DNA from 3 places in the Staphylococcus sp. 231237_7MaSpsaltlick genome. Region 2 is predicted to be linked to each of the others. Evidence: riboswitches for the same ligand, from Rfam matches in the RefSeq annotation. Region 2 holds a riboswitch; each other region holds the start of a gene.
What was found. Region 2 has a riboswitch for thiamine pyrophosphate ahead of ACF91D_RS05870 (thiamine phosphate synthase). Riboswitches for the same ligand answer to the same signal wherever they lie in the genome.
Positions count from the first base shown of each region.

Region 1: linked by a shared signal. The riboswitch ahead of ACF91D_RS09235 (thiamine phosphate synthase) and the one ahead of ACF91D_RS05870 (thiamine phosphate synthase) in region 2 are both predicted to bind thiamine pyrophosphate.
Region 3: linked by a shared signal. The riboswitch ahead of thiC (phosphomethylpyrimidine synthase ThiC) and the one ahead of ACF91D_RS05870 (thiamine phosphate synthase) in region 2 are both predicted to bind thiamine pyrophosphate.

Region 1 covers NZ_JBICNX010000004.1:146,852-153,389, reverse strand. The annotation lists gene nrdD (anaerobic ribonucleoside-triphosphate reductase) at 1-517, opposite strand, end outside; gene ACF91D_RS09255 (ThiF family adenylyltransferase) at 874-1,872, opposite strand; gene ACF91D_RS09250 (thiazole synthase) at 1,872-2,639, opposite strand; gene thiS (sulfur carrier protein ThiS) at 2,641-2,841, opposite strand; gene ACF91D_RS09240 (NAD(P)/FAD-dependent oxidoreductase) at 2,825-3,943, opposite strand; gene ACF91D_RS09235 (thiamine phosphate synthase) at 3,936-4,520, opposite strand; TPP riboswitch at 4,595-4,704, opposite strand; gene xylB (xylulokinase) at 4,867-6,357, opposite strand; gene ACF91D_RS09225 (antibiotic biosynthesis monooxygenase family protein) at 6,536-6,538, shown strand, end outside.
Region 2 covers NZ_JBICNX010000002.1:597,822-604,359, forward strand. The annotation lists gene ACF91D_RS05855 (GA-like domain-containing protein) at 1-1,504, shown strand, start outside; gene ACF91D_RS05860 (AEC family transporter) at 2,244-3,167, shown strand; gene xylB (xylulokinase) at 3,269-4,756, shown strand; TPP riboswitch at 4,893-5,002, shown strand; gene ACF91D_RS05870 (thiamine phosphate synthase) at 5,062-5,655, shown strand; gene ACF91D_RS05875 (NAD(P)/FAD-dependent oxidoreductase) at 5,648-6,538, shown strand, end outside.
Region 3 covers NZ_JBICNX010000004.1:453,141-459,678, reverse strand. The annotation lists gene thiC (phosphomethylpyrimidine synthase ThiC) at 1-1,564, opposite strand, end outside; TPP riboswitch at 1,670-1,770, opposite strand; gene ACF91D_RS10505 (phosphatase PAP2 family protein) at 1,919-2,821, opposite strand; gene ACF91D_RS10500 (haloacid dehalogenase type II) at 3,190-3,867, opposite strand; gene ACF91D_RS10495 (hypothetical protein) at 4,133-4,399, shown strand; gene ACF91D_RS10490 (helix-turn-helix domain-containing protein) at 4,976-6,538, shown strand, end outside.

The DNA of each region.
Region 1 (6,538 bases), on a different contig from region 2:
GTTCGTCGATATATGTATCTATATTGTCCTTTGTAACAAATTTTTCTGCTGTTTCGCGGTGCTTTTGCTCATTAAAAATAACATAATGACTTAACAATTCATCTACACGATCAATCGTACATCCACCATATTGACTGCTCGAAACATTTGCTATAATTTGCACTAATTGTGCCGAAGCAGTCTGTATAGATTTAGGTGATGTCACAGTAGCATTACCGATTTGAAAGCCTTCTGACAGCATTTTTTCAGCATCAATTAAACAACAGTTTGTTAATGGCTGAAACGGATGATAATCTAAATCGTGAAAATGTATTTCCCCTTTTTTATGTGCAGTTGCCACATTTTCAGGTAATAAATAATTTAAGGCATAGGATTTAGAGACTACACCTGCCGTCAAATCTCTCATTGTTGAAAATGTTGCACTATCTTTATTAGCATTTTCGTTAACGACCGTTGGGTCCTTTGTTATTAATCGTTTTAAATCTTGCTCAAGTTTGTTCATTTGATCCCCTCTCATTCCTATATGTTGTGTCTTAGTTAAATATAAAACACAATATATGGTGTTTTCAAACTAGATTAGGGCTGTTAACAAATTTGCCAAAACTTTATGAAGGATTATTGAACTTTAGTTGCAATGACAAATTTCTTTTATTTACATAATAAAAAAGACTAAGTTATCTACAAAGTCACTACGATTGCACTCAATTATTATTCACGGTCAATATTTAATAAATACTTGAGTGCTATCACTTCCCCATACTTTAATCTCTATGTTATATAACATAAAGTTAGAAAATAGGAAATTAGCAGTAGAGTTTAGTCTTTTTAGTGTTTAATGCTTATTCGATTTTATGATTACAATCATTTAATAGATTATTTAACGCTTTTATTCAAAGTAAGGAAAAGTTGTTGTGCATCCGCTTCTTCGTCTAAGCCGTAAACGTTCATTCTACCATCTTTAAATAATGTCATTTGATAACCTTGATAGGTCATCAACTTAGCAAAGTCATTTTGCTTAACAATTGTAGTAGGTAAGAGCGTTGCATAATTAAACACTGAAGGGTTGAAACGCAATAGATAGGTATTTCCACATTGCTTTTCAACGTGTTTGGTCCTTGGCTGATTTAAATATTCATAGTGTTGTCGTTCACAGACTGGGCACTGATGCTGCTTTAACCCACTAATATTTAATGTCTTCACATCAATAGTAAAGCTATCCATCGTGATTAACTTTTTAGAAAAGCCATGACCAGATAGCCACCTCAATAGTTCAGAAACCTCCATACTAGCAACCTGATAAATAACTGGTGGCAATACACCATTGATTGCACAACTCTCTCCTGTTTGAGGAACGGTCTCTAATAAACATTTAAAGCAAGGTCCCGTATAGTCAATGGCATACACCGAACCTTTACTTCCCACTGCCGCTCCATATATCCAAGGTATTTGGCATTTATGACATGCTTCATTAATAAGAAAGCGCAGTGTAAAGTTATCCATTCCATCAATTACGATATCCGGTTGATACACCTTTAATAAATTTTCAATATTGTTATTAGTGAGCTCTTGATATAGCGCAGTGATTTTCACATTACTATTAATCAACTTTAATTTATTTTCAAGGGCAATTACTTTTGGTTGCAATTGTTCAGCATCCATTTCATCAAATATCGCTTGACGATGTAGGTTGGATGTTTCAACGACATCCATATCAATGATGGTTAGACTGCCTGCACCCATCCGAGTTAATATTTCCGCACAGTGACTCCCCAACGCACCTGCACCAAGTATCATGATATGAGTGTTTTCAAGTCGACTTTGCCCATGTTTACCAAATGGTGCATAAATCGCTTGACGTTGGTATCTTTTCATTATAAAAATCCAATTCCTTCAGTCGGACTAGATGCTTGTGCTGTATATTTCACTGGGATTCTTCCAGCTTCAAAGCTCAATCTACCCGCATTGATACCTAACTTCATCGCTTCTGCCATTTTAACTGGATCTTCTGCACTTGATATCGCCGTATTTAATAATATTGCATCAGCGCCTAGTTCCATTGCATGACAAGCATCTTTTGGAGAACCAATTCCAGCATCTACAATCACCGGTACATTTGTACGTTCTATTATATATCTTAAATTCAATGGGTTGTTAATGCCTCTACCCGTTCCTATTGGAGAAGCTAACGGCATAATCGCATGGACACCTAATTCCTCTAATCGTTTAGCTAACACGACATCATTAGAAATATATGGGCATACTGTATAACCTTTTTCCAATAATATTTTACAAGCTTCATAAGTCTCAATTGGATCAGGTAACAGTGTTTCATCATCTCCAATCACCTCAACTTTAATCATGTCACATACACCAGCATGATTCGCAATTTCAGCAATACGTACCGCTTCTTGTGCAGTTTTTGCTCCTGCAGTATTAGGGAAGGTCACAAAATTTGATAAATCTACTTGAGCAAGTGGGTTAGGTAAATCTTTGTCATAAAGGTTCATTCGACGTACTGCAAATGTTAACACCTCAGTTTCTGACGCTTGTATCGCTTGTTGTTGTATATCCTCATTCTCAAATTTGCCAGTACCTAATAATAGTCTCGAATTTAATTTGAATTTACCAATTTCAATCATCCTATCCGCCTCCTACAAACTCTAATAATTCTAAACAATCTTGATCTCTTACCACTTGAACAGGAAACTGTTGTCGTTGAATCAATTCTTCATTGTGTTCAACGATGATTCGATTTTCATCTAATCCCATTTCTTGAATCAATTCTTGAATATTTAACTCTTTGCTAAATTTAAAGCTGTCACCGTTAATAATGCATTGCATTGTCAACACTCCTCTCAATTCTAAAATCTTGTAAATCTTCTGGACGTTGCCCAGTTAATAACCATTCACACATCAAAGCACCAATATATGGCGATAATAAGATTCCATTGCGATAATGCCCTGTGATAACAAACAAATCTTGCGCCACCTCATCCATAACTGGACGTTCTTCTTTACTATAAGGTCGTATTCCGGACCATTCATGTAGCATCTGACTATCTTTTAATTGAGGTACAATCGTCGATGCTTGATGTAAGAGCCAATCTCTTCCTACCGACGACACTCCGACAGAGTAATCATCAAAGTAACTTGTAGCACCAATCATGTAACGGTGTTGTAACTTTGGAATGATATAGCAACCATTCGTCATAAATAACGTTGTATTCAAATTCAATGTTGGGTGTTCTACGAGTAACGCTTCACCTTTGACACCTGTAACATTATGCGATTGTAAGTGGGGTGACACTAACCTACCACTCCATGCACCACCAGCGACGATAACCTTTTTCCCATAAAACGAACCATTCTGTGTCTTCACTTTGTAACCTTGTTTAAGTGATTCAATATGATGCACTTCCGTATGATAACAACGTTCCACGTTCCGTCTTTTTATAGACTCAAGCAGTGCTTTCGTATATCGATTAGCATTGACTTGATGATCGTCCGGTATATACATCGCTTGTTTGCCATTGTTCATAACCTTATCGTTGGTCAATTCACTTAATCTTGAATCCGTTAGTAACTCAATCTGGTCGTTATATTGCTTTAAAAATTGATACTGCACTTGAATGTCATGCGCATCAGCTTTCGAGGCGTTTATTTTAATTAAGCCACTGTTTAAATATTCAATATCTAAAGCGACTTCATCCAATAATTCACTTGCTAGTGTTGGAAACATTTGTTGTGATTTACGGGCGATATGATAGAGCGCTGATTCTTGGGTGAATTCATTTTGTGCACCTAACATCCCACCAGCCTTATACGAGGCATGCATGCCAGGTATATCTCGATCAATTATAGCTACATGGACCGAATGTTCACTCAATGCTCTCGCTACCGACATGCCCATAACACCCGAACCAATAATGATGACATCATACATATGCATGCCACACCTCCTTCAATTGATCTAAATGTGCAACATTATCTTTTTCAAAAAGTGAGATGCCCGCAATACCATCAAAGCCATTTGGCAACTGAGCAATTGTTCGATGATTGATGCCACCTAACGCGACCACTGGAATATCATATTGTAATGCCGCATTAATTTCGTCAGTTGTCCGTGGTGTTATGCCTGGCTTGGATTTCGTTTCAAAAATATGACTAAACAAGACAAAATCTAAACCACGTTGCGCTGCCTCAGCAACCATCCTACTATGATGCGTTGACTTGCTCACCTGAATATGTGGAAAGCGCTGCTTAAAAAATAAATCTTGATTATTATGTTCTTTAAAATGAATCGCGGTTAAAGCACAACGATTTAAAACATCTATATTTTCATGAATAATTACTTTTTCTTTAGGAAATTGGTACTGTAGCAACATATTAATCCAATCAACCAATTCGTCTGATGACATTGGAGTTCTAACAATCAAATAATCAATATGTGCTTCAATAGCTAAATAATGCATTATATCCTTTCTTGCTAAATATTTATCTGCTGTTATCGCTACAAACATGCCTTTCACCTCTAATAAATAAAAAAACGTTATTTTTCTGTGTAGAAAAATAACGTTGAATGAACGAATACTAATTGTTTATAACGCCACTTTCCTACGCCAGTACAAACTGGATCAGGTTCAAGGAATCCCTATGTCACTACATCGGTCTCAGCCTTTAATAAAGGCACTTCCAGTGGTTTCTATGAAATTTTAAACTTGCATACGTCACATGTAAATGACATATATAATTAATTTAAACTTAACTCATTATGTATTTATTTTCAAGTTCAACTTAATTCACTTGATAAATTATAAGTTAACTCTATGCTATAGTTTTCAAATTTAATTTTCAAGCAACAAATTTTTATTTTTTTGATAATGACAACAAACTTGAAGTCAATTCACGCGTTTGTGTATATATTTTTTTATACACCTCAAAGTATTGTTGATATTGTTCGTGGTTGTTCTGATTCGGATAGAATACTTGCTCAAAACAGATAAATGACTCCATGATAGCATCTAAATTGTTATACCAATTTAGGCCTTTAATAGCGAGTATGGCCGCCCCCATACATGGCCCTTCCTCATATTTCAATCGCTTTACCTCAGCATTAAACATATCTGCTTGCAGTTGTAACCAAAAATCATTTTTAGCGCCTCCACCAATGGCCACCACCTCTGATATTGCCTTACCCTTTGCTCTTAATAGACAAATGGACTCATACAAGGAATAGGTGATACCCTCTATTACTGCACGTGCCATATCCCCCCTAGTGTGCAATGCACTTAGCCCGATAAAGCTACCACGTATACTCGAATCTCCATGAGGTGTCCGCTCACCTGATAAATAAGGCGTAAATAACAAACCATTACTCCCTATATCCGCTGCGCTTGCCTCTTGAAAAATTTGCTCATATGATACATCAGACAAGATATTACTACGCAACCAATTGAGACTATCACCCGCAGCAAGCGTGACACCCATCACATAGGATTGATTAGGGATAACATGTTTGAAAAAGTGCAAATTATGTCGATAATGGGTCTTTGCATTACTATCACAACTTAATACAACACCAGAAGTCCCAATACTACATAGCGTTTGTTCGTCTTTGATAACACCTGCCCCTAAGGCACCACAAGCATTATCTCCTCCACCAGCAAAGACAGCTACATCCTCTTTCAATCCTAATTTCCGAGCTAATTCTGGAGTTACATAGCCAACAAAATCCTCTGATGCCACCAGGTTCGGAAGTATGTGATCTACAGTAAAGTGCGCGGCCAATTCTTTCGACCACGTTTCTAGCACAGGATCTAAGAGCAAAGTGCTCGATGCATCCGAATACTCCATATGAAGATTGCCCGTCAATTTATATCTAACATAATCTTTGGGTAATAAAAATTTAGCAATTTGCGCCCAGTTTTCAGGTTCATTTGCTTTAATCCATAATAATTTCGTTAACGTAAACCCTTCTAAAACAGGATTTTCTAACACATAGTCCCCCAATTCCTGCCTTATTTCTACGCATTGTTCAGTCGTTCTAGTATCGTTCCATAAGATTGCATTACGAATAGGTTGATTGTGTTGATCAAGTATTACAAGACTGTGCATTTGACCAGATAATGATATGCCATGTACCTTAACATTCGCCATTTCCGGATCTTGTAGTATTTTTTTAATACACTGAATCGTCGCACATACCCAATCATCAGGTCGTTGTTCATTATATCCAGCTTGAGGTTGAATCATTTTTAAATGTTCGCTCACAGTTTGTATGACCTTTCCTTGCCTACTTACAGCTATAGCCTTTACAGAACCAGTGCCTATATCAATTCCTAATACTGCATCAATCACGCGCATCGTCCCTTTTCAAAGTGTTTTTTTGATAAAAAATAGCATGTTATACGTTTTAATTTTTTATACGACATATTTATAACACGTTTAAATAAAAAATCAAATTCAACTAAAATTACTAGAGAAAAAAATTTAAAAGTGCTAGCATTAATAAATATTTAACTTTAGGAGGAAATACATG
Region 2 (6,538 bases):
AGAGTACCAACAAGATGGATTAATCACATCAACAGAGAAAACGGACTTAGAAAATTTACAGTCAACAGCACAAAGTAAGAAAGCAGAAGCCCAAGATTTAGTAAATAAATTACCAGACGCAGTGAAAGGCGACTTACCAGCCCGTCTAAATAATTTAACAGGCATACAAGTACCAGAAGTGAATGATGCCGATGGCAATGGTATCGCAGATGAAGTAGATCAAGCTAAGTCCCAAGCCGAAAGTAAAGTAGCAGAAGCCGAAGCAGCAGATCAAGCAGCAAAAACAAAATTAGCAGAGTATCAACAAGATGGTGTGATCACCCCAACAGAAGTAGCGGAATTAAATAAATTGTCAACAACAGCCCAAAATACAAAAGCAGAAGCGCAAGACTTAGTAAATAAATTACCAGATGCGTTGAAAGGCGACTTACCAGCCCGTCTAGATAATTTAACAGGTATCCAAATACCAGAAGTGAATGATGCCGATGGCAATGGTATCGCAGATGATGTAGATCAAGCTAAGTCCCAAGCTGAAAGTAAAGTAGCAGAGGCCGAAGCAGCAGATCAAGCAGCGAAAACAAAATTAACAGAGTATCAACAAGATGGAGTAATTACGGCATCAGAAAAAACAGACTTAGAAAACTTGTCAACAACAGCTCAAAACAAGAAAGTAGAAGCGCAAGATTTAGTAAATAAATTACCAGATGCAGTGAAAGGTGATTTACCAACACGCCTAAATAATCTTACAGGCATACAAGTCCCGGCAGTAAACGACACTGATGGCAATGGCATCGCAGATGAAGTAGATCAAGCAAAAGCCCAAGCAGAAAGTAAAGTAACTGAAGCAGAAGTAGCGTATCAAGTAGCTAAAACAAAATTATCTGAATATCAACAGGATCGTGTGATTACACCAGTAGAAAAAGCGAACTTGGAGAACTTAATATCAACAGCAAAAAGTAAGAAAGTAGAAGCCCAAAAATTAGTTAATGCTTTACCAGATAATGTTAAAGAGGTATTGCAAAGCCGTCTGAATAAATTAGAGGATATTGTAATTCCATCTATTAGCATGAATAACCAAAATAGTCAGTTATCTAGTTCACATAATACGCAAGGTAAAGATGATGAAACTAAAGTTAAAGATATATTGCAGAAGTTATCCGATTTGAATAATGATTCTCAAAAATCATTAAATAGTAAAGATGATACATCAAATGAATCGAAACATACTCATATTACTACTGCAAATAGTCATACTATCAATACTAATAGCGTTAGTGTTAATAGTAATAATACTAAGCGCGTTAAAGATAATAATGCTAAAGTTTTATCACCAAGTAAAGTTTATGATACTAAGAAAACTAAAGAAGTTGATTCTAAAGTTTTACCTAATACTGGTGAAGAAACTACTCAAAATACGACGCTATTTGGAACTTTATTAGCTTCTCTAGGTTCACTAATGATTTGGAGAAGTCGTAAAAAAGAAAATACAAATGAGACTAAGTAATACTTAACAAGGTCTATTATAGTGAATTAGGTTATTTGAAATTGTTTTACAGACCCAGGATATATTAATATCCTGGGTTTCCTTATTTATACATATTGAGAATGGAGGAGTTGCAAAGTGCCATCGCTTTATAGATTCAAGGTTAAGTCAGTAAGATAGCAGTTCATATAAATGTATTTCAAATTATGTAAATCATCTTCACTTGTAAAGAAACATTTTTCTATAACCTTACGCTTGTATTTTTAATGTTCCTTAAATAAAACATATGGATTAAACTAAATTGTTTTATTGAGGAAGATGTTTAAAAGGTGTAAATTAATAATTAAGAATACTATCTGATTTGTTATCTATTCTTAAAATTTATTTTTCAAAATATCAAATAATGAGGTGAAATAAATGTTAATAATGGTTGCAGTTCTTACGCCCATATTACTTGTAGGTTTTATAGTAATGTCAATTTTAGAAGAAAAGAAAAACAATAAGAAAAAAGGCAAGAAAAAATAAAGTTATTACTATAAATTAATAAGTAAAATTTGATTAGCCAATGCCAAGACAACGTCGTTTAACGTGAAACATACATTACTAGTGTTTGGTATGTACAGAATTTCATAGTATAAATCGTATTGATAGTTTTAACATGCAATAAGCATTATTGATTTTTAAGGGGGCTTATGTAAATTTCTTATAATTTCATAAGTATAAAAAATTACAGGAATTAGACAAAGGGGGCAAATTTACAATGCACGAAATGTTAGTTATATTAGAAACTGTATTATTGCCTATTTTCATTATGATTTTAATAGGATATATATTGCAGAAAAAATTCACATTAGACTTGAAAACATTGGCGAAGTTAAACATATACATATTTGTGCCTGGATTCATATTTGTGAAATTCTATAAGACGAATTTTGAAATCAAGTTATTATTGTATATCGTATTATTCTTTATCATATACATAATCATTCTTTATGGAATTGGTAAGCTATTATCACATTTTGGCACAAAAGATAAGGGTGAAGCTACGACATTAACGAATAGCGTATTATTTTTTAATTCAGGCAATTATGGTGTCCCAGTAAATGATTTAGTATTTAAAGGTGACCCTTTGGCGATGTCTGTTCAAGTCATTGTGCTTTCTTTACAAAATATATTTACTTTTTCATATGGTATATTTTCAATACAAGCCGTGCATATTGGGAAGCTTAAAGCATTATTAGGTTACTTTAAAATGCCTGTTTTATATGCTTTGGTATTCGCCATTATTTTGAATTATGGTAATGTCGGTATACCTAAATTTATATGGACGCCGGCAAACTATATTGCGGATGCAATGATAGCAATTGCATTAATATTATTAGGCGCACAAATTGCTAATATTAAATTTAGTTTTAAGTGGTCAAGTTCATATGTGTTTATATTTGTGCGATTAATTGTTGGACCGATGATAGCTCTAGGCATTATCAAACTAATGGGGCTTGAAGGTATCATAGCACAAGCGTTATTTATTACTTCAGCTATGCCGACATCAGTTAATAGTTCAGTCATTGCACAGGAATATGATAATCATCCTGAACTTGCGGCGGAATTAGTCTTTTTATCAACATTACTGAGTGCGATCACAGTAGTAATCGTTATTTATTTTTCGAAAATATTATTCTAAATCGTGATTCATTATAATATCATATTATTGGAAATTTATAAGGCATTTCAATATGATACAGTTGTTGAATATTTAAAATCTGACAAAAGGAATCGATGATATTGAATGAAGCAGTGTTAGGCATAGATATAGGTACAAGTTCAGTTAAAGTTATAGCCGTAAGTAAAGAAGGAGAAGTGCTAGCTAAAGTTAGTGAAGGACTTGATATAATACAACTTCAATCTGGGTGCAATGAGCAACAACCAGACGAATGGTTTGAGGCAACCAAGTCATGTATTAGACAAATATTAAGTGCTAGCGCGTTAAGCGACATTTATATTAGAGGCTTATCGTTATCTGGTCAAATGCATAGTTTAGTGGTATTAGATAGCACTAATAAACCGCTTCGAAATGCAATTTTATGGAATGATACTCGTTCGACTCCTCAATGCACAACAATCGAACAACAATTTGGTGATTATATATTATCAAACCCAGTATTAGAAGGTTTTACATTAACGAAATTGCTTTGGATAAAAGATAATGAACCTAATAATTGGAACAAGATAGCAACGTTCCTATTACCTAAAGATTACGTGAGGTTTAAGCTAACTGGTAAAATAAATATGGAATATTCAGACGCTTCGAGCACATTATTATTGGACCCAAAACAAAAAAGTTGGTCAAAGACAACCGGCTCACAATTTCGCATTCACGACATTTATCCCTCACTTGTATCATCTGGAGATTTTATTGGATATGTAGAAAGCAGCCTAGCTAAATCATTAGGATTAACAGGTGAGGTAGCTGTTTTTGCTGGTGGTGGCGATAATGCATGTGGTGCACTTGGTGCAGGCGTTATCAAATCCAACGATACATTATGCAGTATTGGTACTTCTGGTACGTTATTAACTTGTGAATCAGGTGAAGGAAAGACGTATCGTCATAATTTGCACTATTTCAATCATGTTGTAGAAGATAAATCATATGTAATGGGCGTGACGCTTGCTGCTGGAGATAGTTTGAATTGGTTAAAAAAACATGTGTTTCCCGGTTTAACTTTTAACCAAATTTTAAGCTTAGCAAGTAACTCTACAATTGGTAGTGAAGGGTTGTTATTTGCCCCATACCTATCAAGTGAACGTACACCACATGGTGATTCGCAAATTAGAGGTAGCTTTATCGGGCTAAGCACTTTACATACAAATGCAGACATAGCGAGATCAGTAATTGAAGGTATTACTTATTCATTATATGAAACTTTGGTACATTTACGTGAACAAGGGAAGGACATAACGCACATTACATCAATCGGTGGCGGCGCAAAAAATGATTTTTGGTTACAATTGCAAGCAGATATATTTAATGCAAAAGTCAGTAAATTGAAATATGAAGAAGGGCCTTGTATGGGGGCGGCAATGCTAGCTATTGTCGGTTTGAGTTGGTATGAAAGCCTAGAAGATGTAGTTGATCAATTTATCGTCTATGATAGAACTTTTCTGCCGAATGAAGCGCATCATGAACGCTATGCTAAATACTTTGAAATATATCAAGAAGTCTATCGTCAGACACGACCGATAACAGCACGGTTGTTAGAGTTGTCTCTATAAGCGTGATTATGCACGATTAAGCCAGCTGACTTTAGGATACATGTTGTCAAAGTTGAAGTGAGACTTGAAAAGTAAATGATTATAAGTTAGATTGTAAGTAATCACTAAAACATTATGAAACGAAAATTTAATAGATAGAAACCACTGGAAGCGCCTTTGATAAAGGCTGAGACCGAAGTAATAACTGAGGGATTCCTAGAACCTGATCCAGTTCGCACTGGCGTAGGAAAGTGGCGTTTTCTATGATAAATGTAATCATACAACGTTATTTTTCCACCAGGAAAAGTAACGTTTTTTTATTTGGGGTGAAAATATTGTTTATTGCTATTACACCATATCAAGATTTGTCTAAATCACATATTAAGCATTACTGTGAAATCGAAGGCGTTATCGATTACTTATTAATAAGAGTGCCAATGAATACTGAAGAAGTCATTCAGTGGGTTCATGAATTAATAAAAAATGAGTTCCCTAAGGATAAGATTATTATTCATAGCGATATCAACGTAATCATACAATGTGACTTGTCGGCAATTCATTTTAGGGAAAGTGACCCTTATATTGAGGAGGTACAAGCTAGTTATCCCGATATACAAGTGAGTATGTCTACGCACCATAAAGATACTATTGCTAACGCTAAATATTTAGGGCTAGATTTTGTATTATTTGGACACGTATTCGAGACGTCATCTAAACCTCAGCAAACACCTAGAGCAAAGTCGGAGGTTGAAGAAGCGCTACAAATTGATATTCCGATTATTGCAATTGGAGGTATTAATCAACATACTTTATCTTCTTTACCTAATGGATTTTCAGGAATAGCCGGTATTTCTATTTTTAATCAATATTCGAAAGAAAAACTTATAAACATGAAGGAAGTGTGGGATGGACATGTATGATGTCATTATTATTGGATCGGGAGTCATGGGCATGTCAATCGCACGTGGGTTAAGTCAGTCTTTTGCGAATATAGCTGTGATAGATAGAGATGAAGCAGGTAAGCATGCATCTTATAAAGCAGGTGGGATGTTAGGCGCGCAAAATGAATTCACCAAAAATAGTGCTTTGTTTAGTTTGGCAACAACTTCTCAAAAGATGTTCAAACCTCTAAGAGATAGTTTGTTGGAAGAGGTTGGCGTGGATATTGAGTATTTAAATAGTGGGTTAATAAAATTGGCTACGAACCATTATGATAATAAAAAGATTGAACAGCAATATCAATTTTTAAGACAACATTTTGCATCTGTAGAACGTCTTAGTCCTACTGATGTTCAACACATGTCCAACGGTGCTATAACTTCAAAACATACAAATGGTATTTATATGCCTGAAGATAATCAAATCAATGCAAACCGCTATACTAAAGGGTTGTTGAAGTCATTATCAAATAGACATATAGATAGAATATACCAAACAACTGTAACCCATATTGAATCTATAAAAGATGGGTACCGTGTGGAGACACGAAATGGAGCTTATTATACTGAAAAGTTAATTGTCACAGGAGGCGCTTGGACAGGAAAACTTTTACAGCAATATTTACCTTGTGAAGCGGTTATGGGGGTAAAAGGAGAAGCGCTATTGGTAGAACAACCTGATTTAAACTTGAATATTACCATGTTTCTGACTAATGGTTGTTACGTCATTCCAAAATTAAAAAATAGATATTTAATCGGTGCAACAAGTTACTTTAATGATTATTCAGTTGGGGTGTCTAATTCTGGTAAATCATGGCTTAAATCACAAGCTTTGCACTATATACCAGATTTGAAAAATGGAAAA
Region 3 (6,538 bases), on a different contig from region 2:
CATCATGATATGAACGTGCCTTATCAGGATCTAGCGACAGATTAAATTGATCGTACCATCTAAATTCAAATCGTGCTCTACTAATTTCATCATCTCTTTGTTGTGCTCCTTTGACACCTTTTGCCAAGTCAGCTGCATGTGCTGCAATCTTATACGTGACAACACCTTCTCTCACATCGTCTTTATTAGGTAATCCCAGATGCTCTTTTGGAGTAACATAACAAAGCATTGCTGTACCATAACTAGCAATTTGGGCTGCCCCGATTGCAGACGTAATATGGTCATAGGCTGGTGCAATATCTGTTGTTAATGGACCTAATGTGTAAAAAGGCGCTTCTTGACAATGGAAATCAGCTAAGTCTTGATTTTCCTTTATTTTATGCATCGGAACATGTCCTGGCCCTTCAATCATCACTTGTACGTCATATTCCCAAGCTATTGCAGTTAATTCCCCTAATGTCTTTAATTCCAGAATTTGGCTCTCATCATTTGCATCATATATTGATCCGGGTCTTAATCCATCTCCAAGAGAAATTGCAATATCATAACGGCTCATTATTTCACAAATTTCTTCAAAATGTGTATATAAAAAGCTTTCTTCATGATGCGCTAAACACCATTGTGCCATGATAGATCCACCTCTTGAAACAATACCAGTTAATCTATCCACTGTTGTCGGGACATAACGTAATAATACGCCTGCGTGTATCGTGAAGTAGTCAACGCCTTGTTCTGCTTGTTCAATTAAAGTATCGCGATAAATTTCCCAAGTTAAGTCCTTAGCAGAACCATCTACCTTTTCTAATGCTTGATAGATAGGCACAGTGCCAACAGGAACCGGGGAATTTCTCAATAGATATTCTCTCGTAGCATGGATATTTTTACCAGTAGATAAATCCATAATCGTATCAGCCCCCCAATGAATGCCCCAAACCAACTTTTCTATTTCAGCTTCTATAGAAGAACTGACTGCCGAATTACCAATATTAGCATTTATTTTCACTTGAAAGTTTTTACCTATAATCATTGGTTCTGATTCAGGGTGATTGACATTATTAGGAATAATCGCACGTCCTCGTGCAATTTCTGAACGCACATATTCAGGTGAGACATCTTCTCGCTTAGCTACAAATTTCATTTCCTTCGTGATAATACCTTGTTTCGCATAATGCATTTGTGTAACATTTTGTCCTGTTTTTGCCTTTTTCGGTTGATATTTAAATGGTGTCTCGACAAATTTTTTATGATTATTAGACTTAAATCCGTTATCCAGTGAGACAATTTTCCTACCTTCATATTCCAATGTATCATTTCTATCTTCTATCCATGGTGTTCTTAATTTGGGTATACCTTTTTGCACGTCAACTGTATAACTAGTATCATGATATGGTCCTGCAGTGTCATAGACTAACACCGGTTTGTTAACCGTTGTTCCTTCTTCTGTTACTGTTGGGGAAAGTTGTATCTCTCTAAATGGAACTTGAATATCTGGATCTTCTCCACTCACCCAAATCCTTTGACTTGATGGAAATTGCTTTTTTAATTCTATTTTTTCTTGTTTCATAAAAAAACTCCTTAGCATTTTATTATTGCTAGGAGACCTGGTCGAAAATCACATATTTAGTGAAGCGACAGTAAATAAAAGTCTACTCTATAGACTTTCCATTTATACTGTACTTTTCTGCTTCCCTACGCTGGTACTAACCAGATCAGGTTCAAAGGGTTGAGACTAATGTCTCTTTCAGCTAACAAGCACCCCTAGCAATTCTTATTAAATTCTAAATTAAACTTAACACTAATAAAAAATAATTACAAATAAATTTGAAAATTAATATAAACATAATCTAGTACAATAAAAACCTAAGATTCTGTTTAACAAACAGGATCCTAGGTACTTATATTAATGTTCTGTTCCATTTTAATGTAAGTGTTTTGCATTCCATTTATAAATCATATAATCTGCTGCTATCATCAATAAAGTAATTAATGTAAAGGCCATAGTTACATCGCCTAAGAAATGTGCACCAATACGCAAACGACTCACACACATGATAATAGTAAACATAAATGCAATAATAAACATACGCTTTTGGGCTACACGTGTTTTAAAGTAAAATGCCCAAAACATTAAATAAGCCGCATCTGTTGTATGACCAGATGGAAATGAACTGTGACCAGTATTACCATTGATTGTAAGCCAATTTGTAAAATGTGCGCCGTCATGACCAATTTCATAAGGTCTTGCTCGCCCCCATAATTCCTTCAAACTATCAATCGTTTCTAATCCTACTAATAATACAAAAAAGCTAACAAATGCAACGCGAACTAATCTTTCTATCTCTGTTTGAGTCACTTGTTGTAACCAAAATTTTGTAACAAATAATGTAATTAACATAAGTAAAATGAATGTGATTAAGAAACTTAGCCCCATTGGTAATGCATTGCTGGTATCACCTTCATTACTAGCCACACCTAATGGCTTATGTCGTTCAATATTGTCCATTGTTGCAAAGATATACTTAAATGTTTCAGATACCAAAGTATTAGTTTTTATCAAAGTATAAATAAAAGATAAAAATAAAATGATATATTTAATCAATTTACTTTCAAACTTTGAAAACACATAAAAATTCAAAATAATCATTGAAAGAATCAAAATAACAGTTGGCGGAAAAAGACCTAAATCTTGAAATACTGTCCCAAAGATTGAATTTTGATTCATAAAATGTTTAGATACTGGCAAATCAATAAATAAAGCGAGTACTAAAATAATGCAAAATACAGGTAATGCAATTGCTGTGAACCTTTTTGAAATAACCATGATGCCCTCCTAATTAATATCTTTTAACAATAATTTTAATAACTATTTTATTATTCATGAATTTTATTACTGCTTAACCATACCCATTTTATGCTTATGTATGTTTGAATTAAATAAAATTTTCATAATCTTTGTAGAGATAACTGCAATCTTTTTATATTATTGGAAGCCTAAATTCCATAGTAAAATTCTAAATGTGACATAACTGTTAGGTCACAATATCATTTATTCATGATATATTATTTGTGTAGCGAATATAGTTTTTTTAATTTTAAAGTTCTCCTTATTTTTATAAGCATATTTAGCTTCGCTAAATATAAAAAAAGCAGTAAATTCATGTCGACTTAAACATGAATTTTACTGCTTTTTTATTTATGATTTAACTCTAGCCATTTCACCATTTCGCTCACATTACTTACCGTTATCGATGGTGTTGGACCGTTTACATCAAACTTTTTATTTGTTCGATTTACCCAAGCTGTATCAAATCCAAAGTTACTAGCACCAGTAATATCCCATGAGTTTGAAGAGACAAATAATATATCTTCTCTATTCATATGATAATACTCTAATACAAGTGCATAACTTGCAGCACTCGGTTTATATTGTTTAATTTCATTAACACTAATAAGTGTGTCGATATATCCACCTAGTTCTGAATTATCTATGAGTGGCATTAACATATTATCATTACCATTTGATAGTATACCTACATCAATATTTTTATCTCTTAAATTGGCTAATGATTTAGGTATCTCCTTGTAATAATTTAAATTAAAAAATGCTTCAAACAATCTATTAATATCTTCTCTATTATATTGAATATCATAAACATTTAAAGTATGTCGTAGTGAGTCTTTCGTCAATTCATCAAAAGGGATATATCTTTGCATAACCTGCCTCATAAACATATGTCTTAATTGAGTCTTTTGCCATAACTTAGTAATCTTTGTTGCAGTATCTTCATCAAACTCAATCATTTCATTTTTTAATGAATCCATATCAAACAAAGTACCATACACATCAAAAATAATAGCCTTATACATACTTTCCCTCCTCTGCAACTCCATAAAAATGAAACTTACTTATTATTTTACACAATAAACACACATTCAAAACAATTTAGAATTAAATTTGTTTACGAATCTTGTAATTTTAGTTAATTTATTATCAATAAATATTATATTTGTTCGACAACCACTCTGTGTACCACCTAATTATTGATTGTAAATTTTATGTAAATTATATTAAACCAAGCTTTAAATCATTGATTAGTTGGCAATATAAAAGTAAGAGAGGAGGCTGGTTGTTATGAGAAAAATATTTTTCGTCGATTTGTTTAACCTCTTTATTATTACGCTCGGATACATGACGCTTATCTCATTAACGCTACTTGCATTTGATCTTTTTGAAATTAAAACAACCGGTTCAGTATTTTTAGAAGGCTTAAGTTCTATTACAATTTTTAAAATTTATAGCAATTCCATCTTCAATGGTCTATTTACTCTATTTTTAGTCATTACGATTATTTTATTTCTTTACAAAGCATATGATCTATATAGAAAAGACAGCAAATAAATCTTATTGTAAATTTTCACATTCGTTTAATCTGACAATTCGTGTATCCTTCAATAACAAACAGCTCAGTTAAAGCCTATAATAAATTAAATAACAAAATAATTGTATATTGTATTAGAAGATTATTAGTTATATAATATTGTATGAGGATGTATTTCATGTGTTATGAACGGCTATTTAACTTGCCATCTATCATCATAGTTATATTCCATTCCCAGAATTAAACTTTATGCACCCATTTAAACAAAGTAAATAACACAACATTCTCAGTATAACTTCGTTCCTATGGACGAAAATAATAAGAGATCTAAAGTCACTTTCAGGCAGTGTTTTTAGATCTCTTTTTTTATCTTTTAACATATTAACCATAAGATTATACGTTTATTACTACACCACTTCAAATTATTATTAATTTACTTACAATTTTTGAAAAATTCTCCGCAAAAGTGCTATTTATTAATTTATATCGTCACTTTAATAATAATGTGGGATTATCATTCTTTTTTCTTATTACAGATGTACAATGATTTTATTACTATTAACTGATAGTTCTAATTTCTGACTTAGGTGGTATTTATGATTAGCTCATTAAGTGTAAGAAAAGATTATTCAACTGAATTTACGCGCTGCATAAACCAAATTATTATACTACTTCCATTAAATAAACCATGTAAGGTTAATTTAAATGGAATTATTTTGTCCGTTGATAATGGATTAATTATAAATAATTCAGATTTATATCAAATGATTAAATTAGATGATGTTGTCGAATTAAAGATTCCACTTCCCATTTTTTTTGAACAAGAGCAATTTTTATCCAATTGTTATTTTGATTTTGCACAAATTCGTAATATTGATCAATTCAGAACTTTGGTATTACAAATTTTATATAATGAAGCCTATTTGACCAATGGTCAGTTACATTACGTAGCAGACATTGTTGATTTTTTGTTAAAGGAAGCCAAAGTCACATTACATACTACTTATGTACCTACTTTACGAACCAAAAATTTACTGGCACAAAAATTAATTCGCTACGTTAATTTAAATATACATGAGCATTTAACTACACAAGATGTCTCAAAAAAATTCTTCATTTCACAATCCTATATTTCTATTATGTTCTCAAGAATGCTCAATATAAATTTTAAGTTTTATGTATCATCCTTAAAAGTCGCATTATCCTTGTATGATTTAGTACAACATAGTAAATCTATACATGAAACTGCAACACAGTACAGCTTTAATAACGTGAGCACTTATTCAAAGCATTTTAAAAGTTTTGTTCATATGCCTCCAAAAAAATTTATTTATCACTATCGTAGTATGAAAGGCGATCACCCTGTCAAAATTCATACAGACGTTGAATATATTTCGAAATATTTATCTCAACTAAAACAGAATATTAAATTAAAGAACAATGTAATTTCTAATATAAATTTAGATGACTTACAATTTAACAATTACTTTGAACCAATGGTTAACGTGATTCAACTAAACAATTTATATGAACTGATTAATTTTTCAGAAAGTCATTTTGAGTCATTGATTGCGGAAAATTTCTCAAGAGTGAATTTACACATTAATAATGTAGACATTAAATATCTTAATAATTTAGAGTTACAGAAATTGTTAAATATTATCCAACGGTTAGCAAGTAATGACTTTAAAGTTACATTAAACGTTGCAACTGTTGATCATTTCCATTCCATACATAACGCAATTATCAGGCCATTGGCCAAAACAGATAAACGTCAATCTATATTAAGGTATCTGACATTGATATTTAATCCTGCAAATTGGGAAGACGAATACTTCCAATCTATCATGCAATTACTAACTCAGAGATATCGCAATATGGGCATAGGTATTGTAATAGATAATCTTTTAACTGAATATCAAACGATACCTGAAATAATCAATGCAATCACAATGTATCCTGCAACTAATTATTATATTAATAGTGATCTTAAGTTATTTCATGAATTAGTTCACGACAAATTTATTCAGCCCTGTTCTGACTTAAAGCAAACATTTATGCAATTTATTAGCTATCTCGTACCACATTCAAATAAGTTAATTATTAACAATGTGACTTATAGCAGTTTATTAAAATACTACGAAAATAGTATAAGTGAA